Regions from separate parts of the Paenibacillus sp. S-38 genome, predicted to be linked through region 1. Evidence: riboswitches for the same ligand, from Rfam matches in the RefSeq annotation. Region 1 holds a riboswitch; the other holds the start of a gene.
What was found. Region 1 has a riboswitch for cyclic di-AMP ahead of ACP26L_RS34230 (ubiquitin-like domain-containing protein). Riboswitches for the same ligand answer to the same signal wherever they lie in the genome.
Positions count from the first base shown of each region.

Region 2: linked by a shared signal. The riboswitch ahead of ACP26L_RS27655 (NlpC/P60 family protein) and the one ahead of ACP26L_RS34230 (ubiquitin-like domain-containing protein) in region 1 are both predicted to bind cyclic di-AMP.

Region 1 is NZ_CP187970.1:7,817,224-7,825,222, forward strand. Features, by position in the region: gene ispE (4-(cytidine 5'-diphospho)-2-C-methyl-D-erythritol kinase) at 1-178, opposite strand, end outside; partial or broken gene ACP26L_RS34205 (small, acid-soluble spore protein, alpha/beta type) at 541-717, opposite strand; gene veg (biofilm formation stimulator Veg) at 959-1,231, opposite strand; gene yabG (sporulation peptidase YabG) at 1,389-2,261, opposite strand; gene rsmA (16S rRNA (adenine(1518)-N(6)/adenine(1519)-N(6))-dimethyltransferase RsmA) at 2,370-3,281, opposite strand; gene rnmV (ribonuclease M5) at 3,274-3,831, opposite strand; gene ACP26L_RS34230 (ubiquitin-like domain-containing protein) at 3,932-5,071, opposite strand; cyclic di-AMP (ydaO/yuaA leader) riboswitch at 5,438-5,660, opposite strand; gene ACP26L_RS34235 (TatD family hydrolase) at 5,885-6,652, opposite strand; gene ACP26L_RS34240 (HD domain-containing protein) at 6,728-7,999, opposite strand, start outside.
Region 2 is NZ_CP187970.1:6,311,122-6,319,120, reverse strand. Features, by position in the region: gene ACP26L_RS27670 (pectinesterase family protein) at 1-496, shown strand, start outside; gene ACP26L_RS27665 (acyl-CoA dehydrogenase family protein) at 1,282-2,487, opposite strand; gene ACP26L_RS27660 (transglycosylase domain-containing protein) at 2,755-5,286, shown strand; cyclic di-AMP (ydaO/yuaA leader) riboswitch at 5,714-5,855, shown strand; gene ACP26L_RS27655 (NlpC/P60 family protein) at 5,856-6,746, shown strand; gene ACP26L_RS27650 (ROK family protein) at 6,966-7,991, shown strand.

The DNA of each region.
Region 1 (7,999 bases):
TATAACCCGCCTGGGAGGAGATGATGATCGTATCTCGCGGCAGTTCCTGCATCTCGATCCGGTCCGCCAGATCGACCATCGTCATGACCATTTCCACCTCGTGGTAGCCGTCATCCCGTTTATATAACACATCCAGCGACAAATTGATTTTTGCCGGGGCTTTCTCGAATACTTTCATCGTCATGGGGGCACCTTCTTTATCCCTGTCTACATCCGAATAATAGGCTCTTCAGCCATTCCTTCTAATACTATACCAAAAGCCCGACAAAAAAAAGCCGAAGCCGCCTCCACGCAGCTTCAGCCTTCACCGGCTACCTATTGCCTCTGGCCGTACATGTACGAACCGGCCGGTGCCTGCACCTGTGGGATCATGTAAGCCGGCGGAACGTTCATGCCGGGGTTAGGGACATACCCCTGCTGGCTTGCCCCACCCTGCGGCACCACAGACCGGGGAACGGGGATAGGGGCATATGAAGCGGCCTGCACGCTCGGACCCTGGAAGCCCGTCTGCGCTGTCGTCGCCCCCTGCTGCTGCGCCTGCTGCCTTACCAGTGTATGCTCCGCAATCTGAATGGCCCGTTTGACCATATTCCCCGCATCCTTGGTCCGGATCCCGCCCCAGCCCTCGCGTTCTACCGTCTCATAGAACCCGAGATCCTTTGCCAGCTCATACTTGAACTCTTCCGACATCACGCCTCTGCGGTTTCTGCGCCCCATTCTCGCTGCCTCCTCTGGATGTAACGTGTCGTGGTGTAGTATGCGATAGTATGCGCCTTCCGCTCAGGGATGATGCACCCGATCATGCAACCTTTAACTTGTGTACGCCGTCCAATATATAGTAGACTCCGAAGCTGTGTGCAAGCCGGCATTCGACAAAGAAATACCCGCTTCGCATCATGAGAGACGGCAATAAAAACGGCCGCCCGCTTCAACCCCGGACAGCCGCGTATGTAATAGGTTACTGTTCTATCGTAATTCGCACTTCGCCATCATCGCTATGTACCGTCACTTCAACGGATTCCGTCAATATGTCCGCATAGCTGTAGGAGACTCGCTTGAAGGCGTTCTGCTCTTGATCCAGCTTCACAATAAATACGGAAGGGTAGGTTTCCTCCAATACACCGGATCTTTCGATTGTCTTACGGCGACCGCCATTCGCTCTTAACATAATCTTTTGTCCGACATGAGGTTCCAAACTGCGTTTGATATCCAACAGCGAATTTTTAGCCATTGACTACTACCACCTCTTTCCTTGATCGATTATAACGCAACTGTAGTAGTATGTCAATTTAAGGCGAATATTATATCAGCCATCCAAAACAGTTGTCAACGGTTAATTTCCTTTTTATCCAAAATTTTATCCAAAGAAAAAAAGCACCTTTCGGCGCTTATTTTTGAGTCAGATAGGGAATCCGGGGCACACCTCTTCGGTAGCTGCCGCGGGATTCAATGCCGCCCAGCCCCTCCAGCCCACTGTGGGTCAGCCCAATGACATCGACAATATTCACCGTCTCCCGGATCGGCGTGAAGGCCACCTTGGCCGCGACGCAAAGCGGGTCCAGCGCATGAATGAGCACCCGGCCCGGCGAGGAGGCAAAATTGGCTCCGGCCTGCAGAAGCGCTTCAAAGTGGGATTGGCAGGCGCCGGCAATGATCGTCAGGGCATCCCGGCTCTTCTCATACTGCCGCGCGGCCCGTACCGCTTTGACGAAATTATGCGAGTTCTTGTACGAGGACAGCTGCGAGATATCGCCTGGCGAGCGCTGTTTCAGAATGCCGTCGTGTCCTGTGACGACCACGATATCGGGCTGCACCTGCGGAAGCAGACGGTACAGCGCATCGGCCATATTGGCCTCCGCTACATAGTAGCCTTCGGCCGGTACCCGCAGTTCGCCGTACAATGTCATGCATTTGCGCAGATAATTCGGATCACCGTCGAGGTGAAGCACCTTGCCGGGCAGCTCGAAATAGGCCGCTGAAGGTGCAGCGGGAGCTTGGGCAGGCCAGGGGCCTCCAGGCGCAGCGGCAGAAGCCTGGGTCGCCTGCGTGCGCCGCATGGCTTCCATCCATTTGGGATGGTCCGGGATCGTATATTGAAAAGGGTCGAACTGCGGGGCCGCCTCCAAATCCTGCAGCGGCGCATCGGCCAGCAGCCTCATCTCCACTCCGCGCAGTACGGCTACCTGCTGCCTGATCTCATGAATTTTGAACACAATGTCCCCGCCGTAGGATCTGCGTGTGACCAGGTCTCCCTGTCTCATCATGGCTGCATCGCCTCCTCGTCTATCCTATGGCGGCAATGGGCATTTGGTGCAGGTCGGCACGGATCACCCGGAGGCGGGTGCAGGATAAGTCAAGGGAGTTGGGTCTTAAGACTTCTGCAGATACGCTCTGAGGTGGCTCGACAGTACGGCGTACTCCTGCATAGACAGCGTCTCGCCCCGGCGGGAAGGTTCGATCCCAGCTTCCCGCAGGAGGCCTTCCAGCTCTCCCTTGGTCTCTTTCGTGAAATACTTCGCGGAGAGGTTATTATAGATCGTCTTGCGCCGCTGCACGAAGCTCGCTTGAATGACGTCGAAGAAGAAATCCTCATCTTCGACGTCCACCGGGGGCTGCTGGCGGACCTTCAGCTTAATAACGGCGGAATCCACGTTCGGCTGCGGAATGAACACCGTATGCGGCACAATAGCCACGATCTCCGGCTCACAGTAGTACTGCACGGCAATGCTGAGGGAGCCGTACTCCTTCCCTCCCGGCCCGGCAGCCATCCGCTCGGCCACTTCCTTCTGGATCATGACCACGATGTTCTCCAGCGGCAGCTTCTCCTCAAGCAGCTTCATGATGATCGGGGTGGTCACATAATACGGCAGATTGGCCACGACGCTGACACCCGAGCATTCCGAGAAGTGTTCCTTGAACAGGTCGCTTAAGGAAACCTGCAGCACGTCCCCGTGGATTACGGAAGCATGCGGGTAAGGAGCCAGCGTCTCCTTCAGCAGCGGCAGCAGCCGCTGGTCGATCTCCACAGCGGTTACCCGGCCGGCAGCTTTGGCCAGCTGCTGTGTAAGGGCGCCGATCCCCGGCCCGATCTCGAGAGCCCCCTTGGTCTTATCGAGCTCGGCGGCCCCCACAATCTTGTTCAGGACATTCGTGTCGATAAGAAAGTTCTGCCCCAGGCTCTTCTTCAGCTTGAAGCCATGGCGCTTGAGCAGATCGTTGGTCCTCTTCGGCGATGCAATATCTTCAGCCCCTGCGGGCACTGTTATCTGTTGGTCATTCATGAGCTTGTCCCTCCAGTGCGTCCAGCTCGCGCCGGGCTTCATCAAATTCTTCCCGGGATATCCGGAACATCCGGCAGCGGTTGTAGAACTGCTTGCCGTTGCAGTAGCCGATGCCAAGGCGGTTGCCCATGACCAGCCTGCGCGCAGCAGCCTGCGGGTGCACGATCAGACCCGCTTCCATCAGATCCTCCATCGTGACCTCGGATTCCGAGGCTCCACCGTCCGTGCGTACAGCGGCCAGCGCCTGGCGAATCGCCTCGGGAGAAGCATTCTCCACGCCGATGTCTCCCCTGCTTGTCGCCGCCTCCTGCGTCAGGAACGCATGCTTGCACCCCGGGACCTCCCGGGTGATGATCTTGCGGATCCGCTCTCCCGCGTGATCCGGATCCGTGAACACAATCACGCCCCGCCGCTCCTGAGCAAGACGGATGCGCCGGATCGTATCCTTATTGATGGCGGAGCCGCCGGTCTCGATCGTCTCCGCCTCCACCGCCCGCTTGATCGCTACGGTGTCGTCCTTGCCTTCCACTACGATGATTTCCTTAATCATAACCCAATCGGTCCTTCTTTCGCCAGAAAAGAGAAAAAGAAGAGGAACACGCCTCTTCTTTATCCGTTCTATATAATGAGTCTACCCACATTGCATGCCCTTAATCGGCCGTTGGCTTTTTCGGACCGATGACGTATACCGTGTAACCGCGTTTGGAACCGAAGCGGATTGCATAATCGCTGCTCTCGAAATAAACGTCGATGTGGTTGCCCTTCACCGCGCTACCGGTGTCTTCCGCCCGGCGGAAACCGAGCCCCTCGATATATACCCACCAGCCGATTGGAATGACTTTGGGATCCACTGCAATGGTGCGACCTTCCGTTACTCTCGTACCCGAAGATGTCAGACCGTACGCCGGATGACTGCTGCTTTTTCCCGTAGAAGCAACGCCAGCCGTATAAGCGGTCATTTTGACATTGTTAAGAACCTGCTTATATCCGAATGTAATACCGTTCTTGGTGACTTCATCCATGTTGGGAGTTGTTGAAGATAAGACCACAACCGGATTCTTCGTCCCGACGGCAACGATCTTTTGTACACTTTGTGTCTGCACCTGCTGGTCTACGACCTGCTCATTCACGAGCTTGCCGTCTTCGAATACTTTCTCCGTCTTCTTGAGCAGGACACCTTCCTGCCCCTCCTGAATCACTTGCTCTTTGCCTTTCAGCAGCTGCGGTTCGTTTTGTTTCACAGTCTCAAACGCGATCGGTTCTTTGACTTCTTCGACTTCTTTCTTCACGCGGACCACCTGGATCCCCGTACCATCTATGATCTCCGCATCCAGCGCGGGAGTTACCTTGTCTAGTTCGCCCAGCTCTATATGTAAATCCGCCAGTGCGCCCTTCACCGTCTTCCCTGTGGTATAAACGGTTGATGTCTCTCCGTCTGCTGTCAACTGCACCGGTTTCGCCTTCTCAATCGTGATCCGATCTCCTGACTTTACCTTTGCGCCAAGCGAATGTGACAATCGGTCATATTCGCCGACAGCGATGCCTTGCTCATCCAGTATGCGCTGTAGAATACCCTGCCGGGTCTGGAACGTCTGTTCGACGCCGTCTACAACAAGCGATACGCGTTTGGTCGACGTACCGTACAACATCAATAAGAACATGAAAGTCATAGCGAATGAAATGAGTGCAATGATCGATATCATACGCAAGTTTTCATGCTTCCATCGCAATGCGAAGGACATGCTGGATGATCGTCTTACATGGGTTTGTTCGTGATTCACAACGCCCACTTGTTCGGTCCTCCTTAAAGCCTCGCCACCCGAGTGTTATGCATGATTTCCATCTGACGCGACTATGGTAAATTTGTTAAACCCCATTACCAACGTTTGCTGTTTCAGCCATCAGAACCGGACTTGCTCTGAACGTCCACCTCCTTCAAGGTTATGGTTTTGGCTACGAATCCTAGTCTCCTTACGGGAGAACCCCGGATACAGGCGCCGTCCCTACGGACGGTTCCGCCCCGCTTTTTTTGGCGGGCCGCAGGCAGAGCTTCAGGGCTCCCCTTTTTTGGCCACACAAAAAAAGTCAGCGGAGAAGAGGAACCTTCCCGTGACTTTTCATTTTGGGTAAAATGAAATAATAGCTCACGACAATGTGTTACCTCTCTCATGGCGCTTACGAGGTTAGCTGACGGATTCGGGCTTGAGAGCAGCCCTACCTGAGACACAATGTAGCAAGGCGCAGGCTTCTGCGCTTTTGTGTAGCATTGCGGCCAAGGATTCACCCCTTAAAAAACACCCCGGTGCCTGAACGGTTCGGCCAGACAACTGTGGGTGCGGTTCCCCCGTTTCCCTTTCGGAAACTCAGCGATGTTGGAAATTTGGTAATCGTATGAAGTTAATATTGAGTTTACGATGGGAAGCAGGAAGTTGTAAAGTAGCCAAACTTTGAAAAAAAGGACGGTTTCCGGCCGATTTTTACTTTTTTCATTCAAACCGGAATCCAAATCCCTCTTTCTCTTCGTCTGACGCACGATTACCCCATTATTTCTCCGATTATCTCGTTTGTGAATAAAAATGGGCTGTCCCCTTCAGGCTAAAAACCTACTTGAAACCGAAAAGAACGGACGCATTCCGGCTCGTAATCTCCGCTAATTCTTCGAGAGAAATCCCTTTAATCTCAGCCGCCGTCTCGGCCACCAGACGAACATACGAGGACTCATTGCGCTTCCCGCGGTACGGATGAGGAGCCAGATAAGGCGCGTCCGTTTCGATCAGAAGACGATCAAGCGGGACCTTCTCCAGCACCTCTTTGGGCTGTCTGGCGTTCTTAAAGGTCACCGGGCCCCCGAAGGAAATATAGAAATTCATATCCAGGCACATCTTGGCCGTCTCCCAGCTGCCGGAGAAGCAGTGCATGACGCCGCCCACCTCGGAGGCCTTCTCTTCCCGGAGGGTCTGCACCACATCATGATGCGCGTCACGGTTATGGATGACGATCGGCAGGCCCACTTTGCGTGCGAGGCGGATCTGTTCGCGGAACACCCGGTCCTGGACATCCTTAGGGGACGTGTCCCAATGATAGTCAAGCCCGATCTCCCCGATGGCGACCACCTTCGGATGTCCGCAGAGTGACTCGATCCACTCGAGGTCCTGCGGCGTCATGTCTTTGGCATCCACCGGGTGCCAGCCTACCGTGGAATAGATCCAGTCATACTGCTCAGCCAGCGCAATCGAGCTTGGGATCGTCTCGCGGTTAAATCCGACATTGACGATTCGACGGATTCCGCTGGCTCTTGCGCGCTCAATCACTTCCTGTCGATCTTCATCGAAAGCTTCCGCATTCAAATGGGCATGTGTGTCAATCAGCATGATATCATCCTCCGTGTCTTCCTACTATAAGGATAAGCGTCAGGGTACGCGCCCTGACAAGTCAGTATGCGCCAATTACAGCTGAAGCAGCCGACGCAGGTCCGCGTCGAGCTCGGCCCCATGGTTCAAAGTAAATTCCGCCGGGTAATACAGATGGTATTTTCCCATGTGTATGCCGCTGATCGAACGTACGATCTCCGATTTACGCGAGATTTCGGTCAGGGTTTCCTTCGGGTCCAGGAGCAGGATAGGCAGCTTCTCATCCTCCTCGCCCGGCCGGTAGATATCATAGGACAAATCGGAAGGGAAATCGATCTCCACATAATAAGCCGGATCGATCCCGACGCGTTTCATCTCGCCGCGCAGTTTGTCGAGCAGTCCCGTATCGATCCGGTCCAAAGTCACGTATTTGAACAGGCGGCGTTCCAGGAATCGGGAGCAAAGATCAGACAGGATCGCGTCTTCTTCGTAGGTCCACTGCATGAAGACGGTCTGCATGAACGCTTCATCGAGCAGATGGTACTCCTCTACGGTGAGCTTCTGTTCGAACAGCCCTAATAGCGGAGGCAGCAGGAACCGGAATCGGTACTGCTCCTCATACAGCTGCTTGGCCCTTTGGAAGATCTTATGAAGCACAATCTCTGCACTGCGGGTTACCGGATGGAAGTAGACCTGCCAGTACATCTGATATCGTGACATGAGGTAATCTTCCACGGCATGCATCCCGCTCTCCTTCACCACAATATGGCCTTGGTAAGGACGCATGACGCGAAGAATACGCTCCAGATCGAAGGTGCCGTAATTCACCCCGGTGTAATAGGCATCGCGGAGCAGATAATCCATCCGGTCGGCATCCAGCTGTGAAGAAACCAGACTGACGACGATCTCCCTGTTATAGGTTTTGGCTATGACATCAGCAACCTTCTGCGGAAAATCGGGAGCGACCTGGCGCAGCACCTGATTGACTTCCGTATCCCCCAGTACGATCCGGCAGGACCACGCTTCATGATGGGTGCCGAAGGTCTTTTCGATGGAATGGGAGAATGGACCGTGGCCGACATCATGCAGCAGGGCCGCACATAGGCAGAGAAGACGCTCATGGCGCGGCCAGTCCTCATATTGGTTGCGTTCGAACTGCGAGATGATCTTGCGTGTAACTTCATATACGCCGAGCGAATGGGAGAACCGGCTGTGCTCCGCGCCATGGAAGGTAAGGAAGCAGGTCCCGAGCTGCCGGACTCGTCTCAGCCGCTGAAATTCGCGGGTGTTGATGAGATCCCAGATCGTCTGATCTTGAACATAGATATATTTGTGAACCGGATCTTTGAATACCTTCTCTTCTTGTAA
Region 2 (7,999 bases), 1.5 Mb from region 1:
GAGCCGGGGGCGCCAATATTTTGAGGACTGTTATATTGAGGGGCATGTCGATTATATATTCGGATCGGCGACCGTGTTCTTCGAATCATGCAAGATTCACAGCCTGCGCGGAGGCTATATTACCGCCGCTTCTACAGCGGAGCACACGGAGCTCGGCTATGTGTTCCGCGGCTGCCGTCTGACCGGTACGGCGGAGGAAGCATCGGTCTACCTGGGCCGGCCTTGGCGCCCTGCTGCGCATACGGTCTTTATCGACACCTGGATGGGACTGCACATTCATCCGGCCGGCTGGGATAACTGGAGCAATCCGGACAATGAGCGGACCTCCCGCTATGGGGAGTACGGCAGCACGGGACCGGGCGCGGCACCGGCGGCGCGGGTGTCTTGGGCCGCAGCTCTGACGGAGTCGGAGGCCAAGGCGCTGGATGTACAGCGCGTGCTGGGCGGCCATGACGAGTGGAACCCGGATGCCGCAGAGGCGGAGGCGCAGAGGTAGGCGGAGGGTGCAGTGGTTACGATGGCCCTTGGCAGCAGCGGCGATAGGGCGGCAATGATGAAATAGAGGAACTCAGATAAACTCAGATTCGCTATTTGCGGGAATCTGTGGAAATTACGCTCAGTGCGAGGTGATAAGATACCTGAGTTCCGTTATTGCGTGGGAAATGACGGGAAATAATCAAAAAAAGCATTATAGTTCCTTTATCGGATCCGGCGGGAGGCAAGCTGTCCTGAAGGCACGTAGTTCAGGAGTATCTTTTCCGCGTGAGCCCATCGTCATAAAAAGAAACCCCTCGTACCCGATCATTGGGTAGAGGGGTTTCTGGTGCGTACAGCGCTGCGCCGGGCGAGGCGCCCGCGAGCTGGCGCGCCCGAGCGTCGGCCCCGCGACGCAGCGTTCGCCCGGCGAGGTCCCGCGAGCTGGCGCGCCCGAGCGTCGGTCCCGCGACGCAGCACTGCGCCGGGCGAGGCGCCCGCGAGCAGAGCGCGCCCAGGCGTCGCCCCCGCGCCGCAGCGCTGCGCCGGGCGAGGCGCCCGCGTGCAGAGCGTGCCCGTGCGTCGCCCCCGCGACGAAGCGCTGCGCCCGGCGAGGCGCCCGCGGGCAGAGCGCGCCCGAGCGTCGCCCCCGCGCCGCAGGACTGCGCCCGGCGAGGCGCCCGCGAGCAGAGCGCGCCCAGGCGTCGCCCCCACGCTGCAGCACAGCGCCGGGCGAGGGCCCGCGAGCTGCCCGCGCCCGGTCGCCCCCGCGCCGCAGCGAGGCGCCCGGCCGTCGCACCCCCGCGGCTACTCGCCGCCGGGGTGCTGCACGCGCTTCTCGCGCTCGGCGAGCGCCCGGGCAGCCAACCCCGCGATGACGATATCGTCCATCGGCGGGTTGTGCAGCCCTGCGCGGACATCGCGGTAGAGCCGCTCAAGCGGGCAGCGGCGCGAGAGGCTGGCTCCGCCGACGATCCGCATGGCCAGGTCGACGATCCGCTGCGCGCTGTTCACGGCCGTATACTTGGCGAGAGCGATCTCGCTCTTCATCGAGAGGCGGCCCTGCGGGTCGGCATCCCAGCGGTCGGCGGCCGTGTAGAGGAGCGTGCGCGCCGTCATCCATTCCGCCTCCATCTCCCCGATCTGGCGGCGGATATGCGGCAGCTCCGAGATCGGGGCGCTCAGGCTGTTCGGGGTATAGGTCAGCGCATAGTCCAGCGCCCAATCCCTGGCCGCCCAGGCAATCCCGAGGTAGCACGCCGGAATATGGAGCAGCCATCCGGTGTCCTCTTCCGCCGGATGCTTCACCTCGGATGTGAGGCGGATGACTTCGGCGTCCGGGACGAAAGCCCCGTCCAGAACGACATCATGACTGCCGGTAGCCCTCATGCCGAGCGTGTTCCATGTCTCTTCCACCCGCACCGCGTCCGTCCGGCGTACAAAAAATTCACCGATATCCTCCGTTCCCGCTATCGCGGCCGTCACGGTAAACTGCCGGAGGATGGGGCTTAGCGTGCTGAACGTTTTGCGCCCGTGAAGGAGCCAGCCGCCATCGGTCCGCCGGGCCGTGGTAGCCGGTCTGCCTCCGCGGCTCGGCGACCCGGTCGCCGGCTCCGTCGCCAGCAGGTTGGTGAGCGCGCCGTGCTCCACCACCTCCCGGCAGAAGGAAGCGTACAGCGCTTCAGGCCAGGACCTCGTGTAGCGCAGATGGAACATCTGCACGAGATGCCAGCCCACTGCAAGCGCCGTGGAGCCGTCTCCGCGGGCCAGCCGCTCTTGAGCGAGCACGAGCTCATATAAGGAGGCTTCTTCGCCTCCGAGTTCCCTTGGCACCGTAAGCGCAAGGTAGCCGTCCGCCCGGAGGTCGGCAAAGTTGTCGAAGGGGAAGCTTCCCTCCTCGTCATGCTTCGGCGCCCGCTCCGCGAACACAGCCGCCAAGCGCTCCGCCCGGGAGGCGAGGGCCGCCTCCCGTTCGCTGCGGACCCACCTGTCCGCTATCCCTTGCTGGATCATCTGCTGCAATCCCCCCTGCGCATAAGATCGGCATCCGTCAGATGCCGGCTCCTTTTTTTGAAATGGACTCGCGGTTCTGCTCTATGTACTCCAGATTAACGCGCAACATACCTAATGGATGATGGGACTATCCCTGCCTGCCTTCCATTGTAGCATAGCCATGAAGAGGAGGGGGAGCGACAAGGAAGGCGTTGATCCGCCTGCTTGTTTACCTTGGCCGCTCTTCGGGTAATAATCCTGAAAAAAGGTAAGGGCGGGGATTAAGGTATGGAGCCTTCTCAGGAAACACAGCAGCAGCCCAAGAAAAAAGCGTCTCCCTTCAAAATCATCCTGCTTCTGCTCGGGTCCGTGCTTGCGGTTGTCGGACTTGGCGGTCTCGGCTGGGGGTATCAGACGTACCGGCAGATGTACACCGCTATGGACATTTCGCTGCTGGACAAGGAGCCGGCCCGTTCGACCTTTTTCTATGACCGCACCGGCGCCGTGATTACCGAGCTGACGAACGCAAGGATGGAATATATGCCGCTGAGCCATTTTCCGAAGATCATGCTGGATGCGGTTACGGCTGTGGAGGATTCGCGGTTCTACGAGCATCAGGGGCTGGATTACCAGGGGATTGCACGCGCGTTATACCAGAACCTGAAGTCGGGGTATACGGTAGAGGGCGGCAGCACGATCACCCAGCAGCTGGCCAAAACGATGCTGCTCACCCCGGAGCAGACGTATCAGCGGAAGCTGAAGGAGGCCGTGGCTTCGCTGAAGATTGAAGATACATACAGCAAGGATCAGATTCTCGAAAAATACCTCAACTACATTTATTTCGGGGAAGGGGCGTGGGGACTGCAGCGCGCTTCCGAGACTTATTTTGGCAAGGATGCTTCCCAGCTTACGCTGGCGGAAAGTGCCCTGCTCGCCGGGATTCCCAAGTCTCCGACGAATTATTCGCCCGTGAAGAAGCCTGAGGACGCCAAGGAACGGCGGAACCTCGTGCTGTCCCTCATGGCCGATCAGGGGAAAATCACGCCGGCGCAGCGGGACGAGGCGATGAAGGAAGAGATCAAGCTTGCCGCACCGGCTGCCCAGCAGACCGCTAAGATCTATCCCTCCTATATCGACCATGTCATCAACGAAGCCTCCCAGAAGTATGGACTGACGGAGCAGCAGATTTTGTCCTCCGGCCTGCATATTCACACGAACCTCGATCCCAAGGTGCAAAAGGCGGCGGAAGAGGTATACCGGAATCCCGACTTTTTCCCCGAGGATAAAGGGGGGCTGCAGAGCGGGATCGTCCTGATGGAGCCGCAGACGGGGGCGGTGCTGGGGATCGTAGGCTCCCGCAATCCGGACCCGAAGTTCCGGGAGTTCAATTACGCGACTCAGAATGAACGCCAGCCCGGATCGGCGATCAAGCCGCTGCTCGTCTATGCGCCCGCCTTGGCAGCCGGTTACGGGCCCAGGGACCAGATTTACGATACGGAGACGGATTTCGGCGGCGGATACACACCCATGAACTACCGGAGGCAGTTCCACGGGTGGGTCACGCTGGAGGAAGCGCTGATCGAATCGTACAACATTCCGGCCGTCGCCCTCCTGAAGGAGATCGGGATCGACCGGGGGCTCGAGTTCGGCCGCAAGGCCGGGCTGCCGCTGCAGGAAGCGGATCGTACCCTTGGGATTGCGCTGGGCGGTATGAGCAAGGGCACCTCCCCGCTGCAGATGGCGCAGGCCTATACAATGTTTGCCAATAAAGGTAATCTCGCCAAGGCGTATGCGATCCGCAAGATCACGGATGCGCAGGGCAATCTGGTCGGCCAGGAAGCGCAGCCGGTGCTTGAGCCGATGCTCGACCCGGGTGCGGCTTATACGATGACGAGGATGCTGGAGAAGGTCGTCACGGAAGGGACCGGCCTCAGTGCGAGGATGGACAGGCCGGTGGCCGGCAAGACAGGGACGACCCAGCTGCCGGACACGCCGGAATTCAAGGACCGCCGGGGCAGCCAGATCGACGGGTCCAAGGATGCCTGGTTCGTCGGCTATACGCCCGAGATTGTGGCGGCCGTGTGGCTCGGCTATGAGAAGACGAACAAGGATCACTATCTGACGACAACCGGAGGCAAATACCCGGCCGCCTTGTTCAAGGAGGTGGTCAGCCGGGCGCTCAAGGATGTGCCGGTGACGGCTTTTGCCAAGCCGGAAAAATACCGCGCCTATGCCGGGGGCCGCAAGCGGGTTAACGGCGAGAACGCGCCGAAGTATGCGGAACGGTCCGGGGAAAGCGAGACCGCCGCAGCAGAAGCGCCGGCCGCTCCCGCTGCGGCAGCGGCACCTCAGGATTCCCCGGGAAATACGGGGAATCCTGAGGGAGCCCAGGCCCAGGCGTCTACGGCGACGGCTGCCAAAGGCGAGGTACGGCCGGCGGAGGCCGGTGCCGCGAAGGAGCAGACCGGCGGCCAGCCTGCGGCTGAGGGCGGCACGCCGAGCGGCGGCGCCGCGCCGGCAGCGGGCGGAGACGCCGGCACGGGTGGAGCTGCCGGCTCAGGCGGAGCGGCGGGCGGCACCGCGCCGGCAGCAGGCGGAGACGCCGGCACGGGCGGAGCGGCGGACGGCACTGCGCCGGCAGCGGGCGGAGACGCCGGCACGGGTGCAGCGGCCGGCGCAGGCGGAGCGGCGGACGGCACCGCGAAGCCGGCCGGAAGCGAGCCCGCGCCGCAGACGGCGGGCGGCGGAGAAGCGGAGGCGCCGGCACCGGAGGCGGCGGTAGGCGAGGCGGTGGATACCGGCACAGGCACGACGCCGTAGCGGAGGCGGGATCAGCCCGCAACGCATGCCGCGTGCACGGGGCCCCAAGCGCCCTGCGCCATTGATGCCGAGGCAGCCTGCACACTCTACGGCGGAACCCTGTCTGTCAGGGTGAAGACTGGCTTCTATGTAGCTCCATCCCGTCCGGGAACGACAGCTTGGTCTTTTGCCCATACTTAGCCGGACAACCGCTCGACAGCGGATGTGATGCTAATTTATCCAACCTCTACTTAGGTTCTATGACCATTATCTATGGTTTGACCATCACTATGATAGATCGCCTGCTCACCAAGCGGCGGTCTATTTTATTTTGAATAATTTGTTAAAGTTGTGTCGAAAATCGTAAACCTCGCCGATATAAGGAAGATATTAGGAAATCCACTGTTTCATGGTTTGAACATCACAAAAAGGCTGTGCTAGTCTAATAAAAAAATACAGGCCGAATCCAGTTCAGCAAAAGATCTGGTACGGGGGATTCTTCACATGGGGTGAATGTTCGGTTTATCGAACTAGGGAGCAGCCTCTTCCGAATCCGTCAACTAACCTCGGAGGCCGCAGGAGGAATCAGGTTGAATCTTCGTTTTTACCGAAAGCTTGTTTTGTCGTGCGCATTTTCTGCCGTAGGCGTGCTTGGGATGCTTCATGCCCAGGGCGCGGAAGCGGCCACCAATGTTAAAATTCAAATCAACGACAGTCTCGTTCCATTTCCGGAGGCCCAGCCCTTCATCGATAACGCCAATCAAATGCAGATTCCGCTGCGTGCTCTGACCGAAGAGCTTGGCTATCGGATCGGGTGGGAGAAGGACGGGGACGTTGTTAAAGTCACTTTAAAGAACAGCAGCCAGACCATCGCCCTTCAGACGGGCAGCCGTAAGGCGGAAGTGGACGGAAAGTCCGTCCAACTGGACTCTGCGGTTCAATTCTTGAACGGCAGCGTGTATCTTCCTCTGCGGTTCGTCTCCGAAACCTTCGGTTACCGCATCCAGTGGGATGCCGACAACCGCATCGCGATCATCAACCAAGACGGCCGGTATCATGCGCCGGCCTGGTACAAGCCGCAGATTGCGGCCGGGGCCGTGCAGCAGCCGGCGCAGGCAACGCAGACCCTGCAATCGTCGATCCTCCAGACGGCGTCCAAGTACATGGGGACGCCTTATGTCTGGGGCGGCAGTTCTCCCGGCGGATTTGACTGCTCGGGGTTTGTCGGTTACGTATTCGCCCAGTGGGGGACCAAGCTTCCCCGTACCTCGGTTGAGATGTACCAGTCGGCAGGCACCGCGGTTACGGATCTGCAGGCAGGGGATCTGGTCTTCTTCGCCGAAGGCGGCCGTGTCTCCCACGTAGGGATCTATACCGGGAACGGCCAGTTCATCTCGGCGGCCAGCTCCACGGGTGTCTCGGTAGCCAGCATCACGACAGGTTACTGGGGCAAAAAGTACGTGGGAGCCAGACGCGTGTAAGGACTTATATCATTCTTTCATTAGAAGTGCAGCCAAGCAAAGGACTCGCCGTGGGCGGGTCCTTTTCCTTTTGTACGTAGAAGTCCGGATAAACCACGCAAGCAGCTCCACCTTTTTAATCTAACAAAATTCCATGTTTTCAACCCATAATTCCATTAATGGCAGAGGGCCTGAGGAGTACACTACTATGCAGAAAATGATACAAGGGGGACCCTGAGGATGGAGAACTATATCATTGGGATTGACTTGGGCGGCACGAATATCAAATCGGCTGTTTTCACTTCGGCGTTCAAGCCGGTTATCGAACGAAGCGATCTTACGGAGGCCGCTTTGGGGCCGGCGCATGTGCTGAACAAAATCAAATCGATCCTAAAGATGATGCTTGTGGAGGCAGCAATCGATCTAAACTCGGTGCTGGGCATGGGGATGGGGATTCCGGGGCTGCTGGATCCGCAGGAGGGAATTTCCATTTTTTCTCCCAACTTTCCACAGTGGGAGAATATCCACGTGGTGAAGGAGATGCAGCGAGAGTTCCCGTTTCCAGTATTTATCGATAATGATGTTCGCGTGAATTTGTATGGGGAATGGTTGTTTGGCGCAGGGGTGGGGGGCCGGAACATGGTCCTGCTCACACTGGGGACGGGATTGGGTTCGGGCATTCTGGCTGAAGGGAGAGTACTGTATGGCCATACCGCTTCGGCCGGAGAAATCGGCCATATGAACATCGTCCGGGGAGGAAGGCCGTGCCGCTGCGGAAGCTCGGGCTGTCTTGGCAGGTATGTCTCTGCCACAGGCATGGTCAGGACGTTCACAGAGGAGCTTGAAAAAGGCAGGGAGAGCCTCATCCGCAGCTGGGTGAAGGACGATCCCGGGCAAATCACCGCGAAGATGATCTCCGATGCTTACGATCGGGGAGATGCTCTGGCGATCGAAGTGATGCAGGAGACGGGGGAACTGCTCGGCTTTGGTCTTGCTGCCGTCATCAACCTGTTCAATCCCGAGCTCATCATGATCGGCGGGGGCATGTCGGCTGCGGGGGACCGATTGCTGAATCCGGTCCGGGCTGTCATTCGGAAGACCGCGTTGAAGCTTTCGTCTGAAGCGTGTCAAGTGGTTCAGGCGGCGTTAGGCAGCAGATCCGGTGTGCTGGGGGCCGCCGCTTATGCTTCCATGCGAATGGAGCCACCCGGCGCACCGTCATTATTTCATAACAATCCATCCCTATCATCCGGAGATCGGATATAATGGGATTT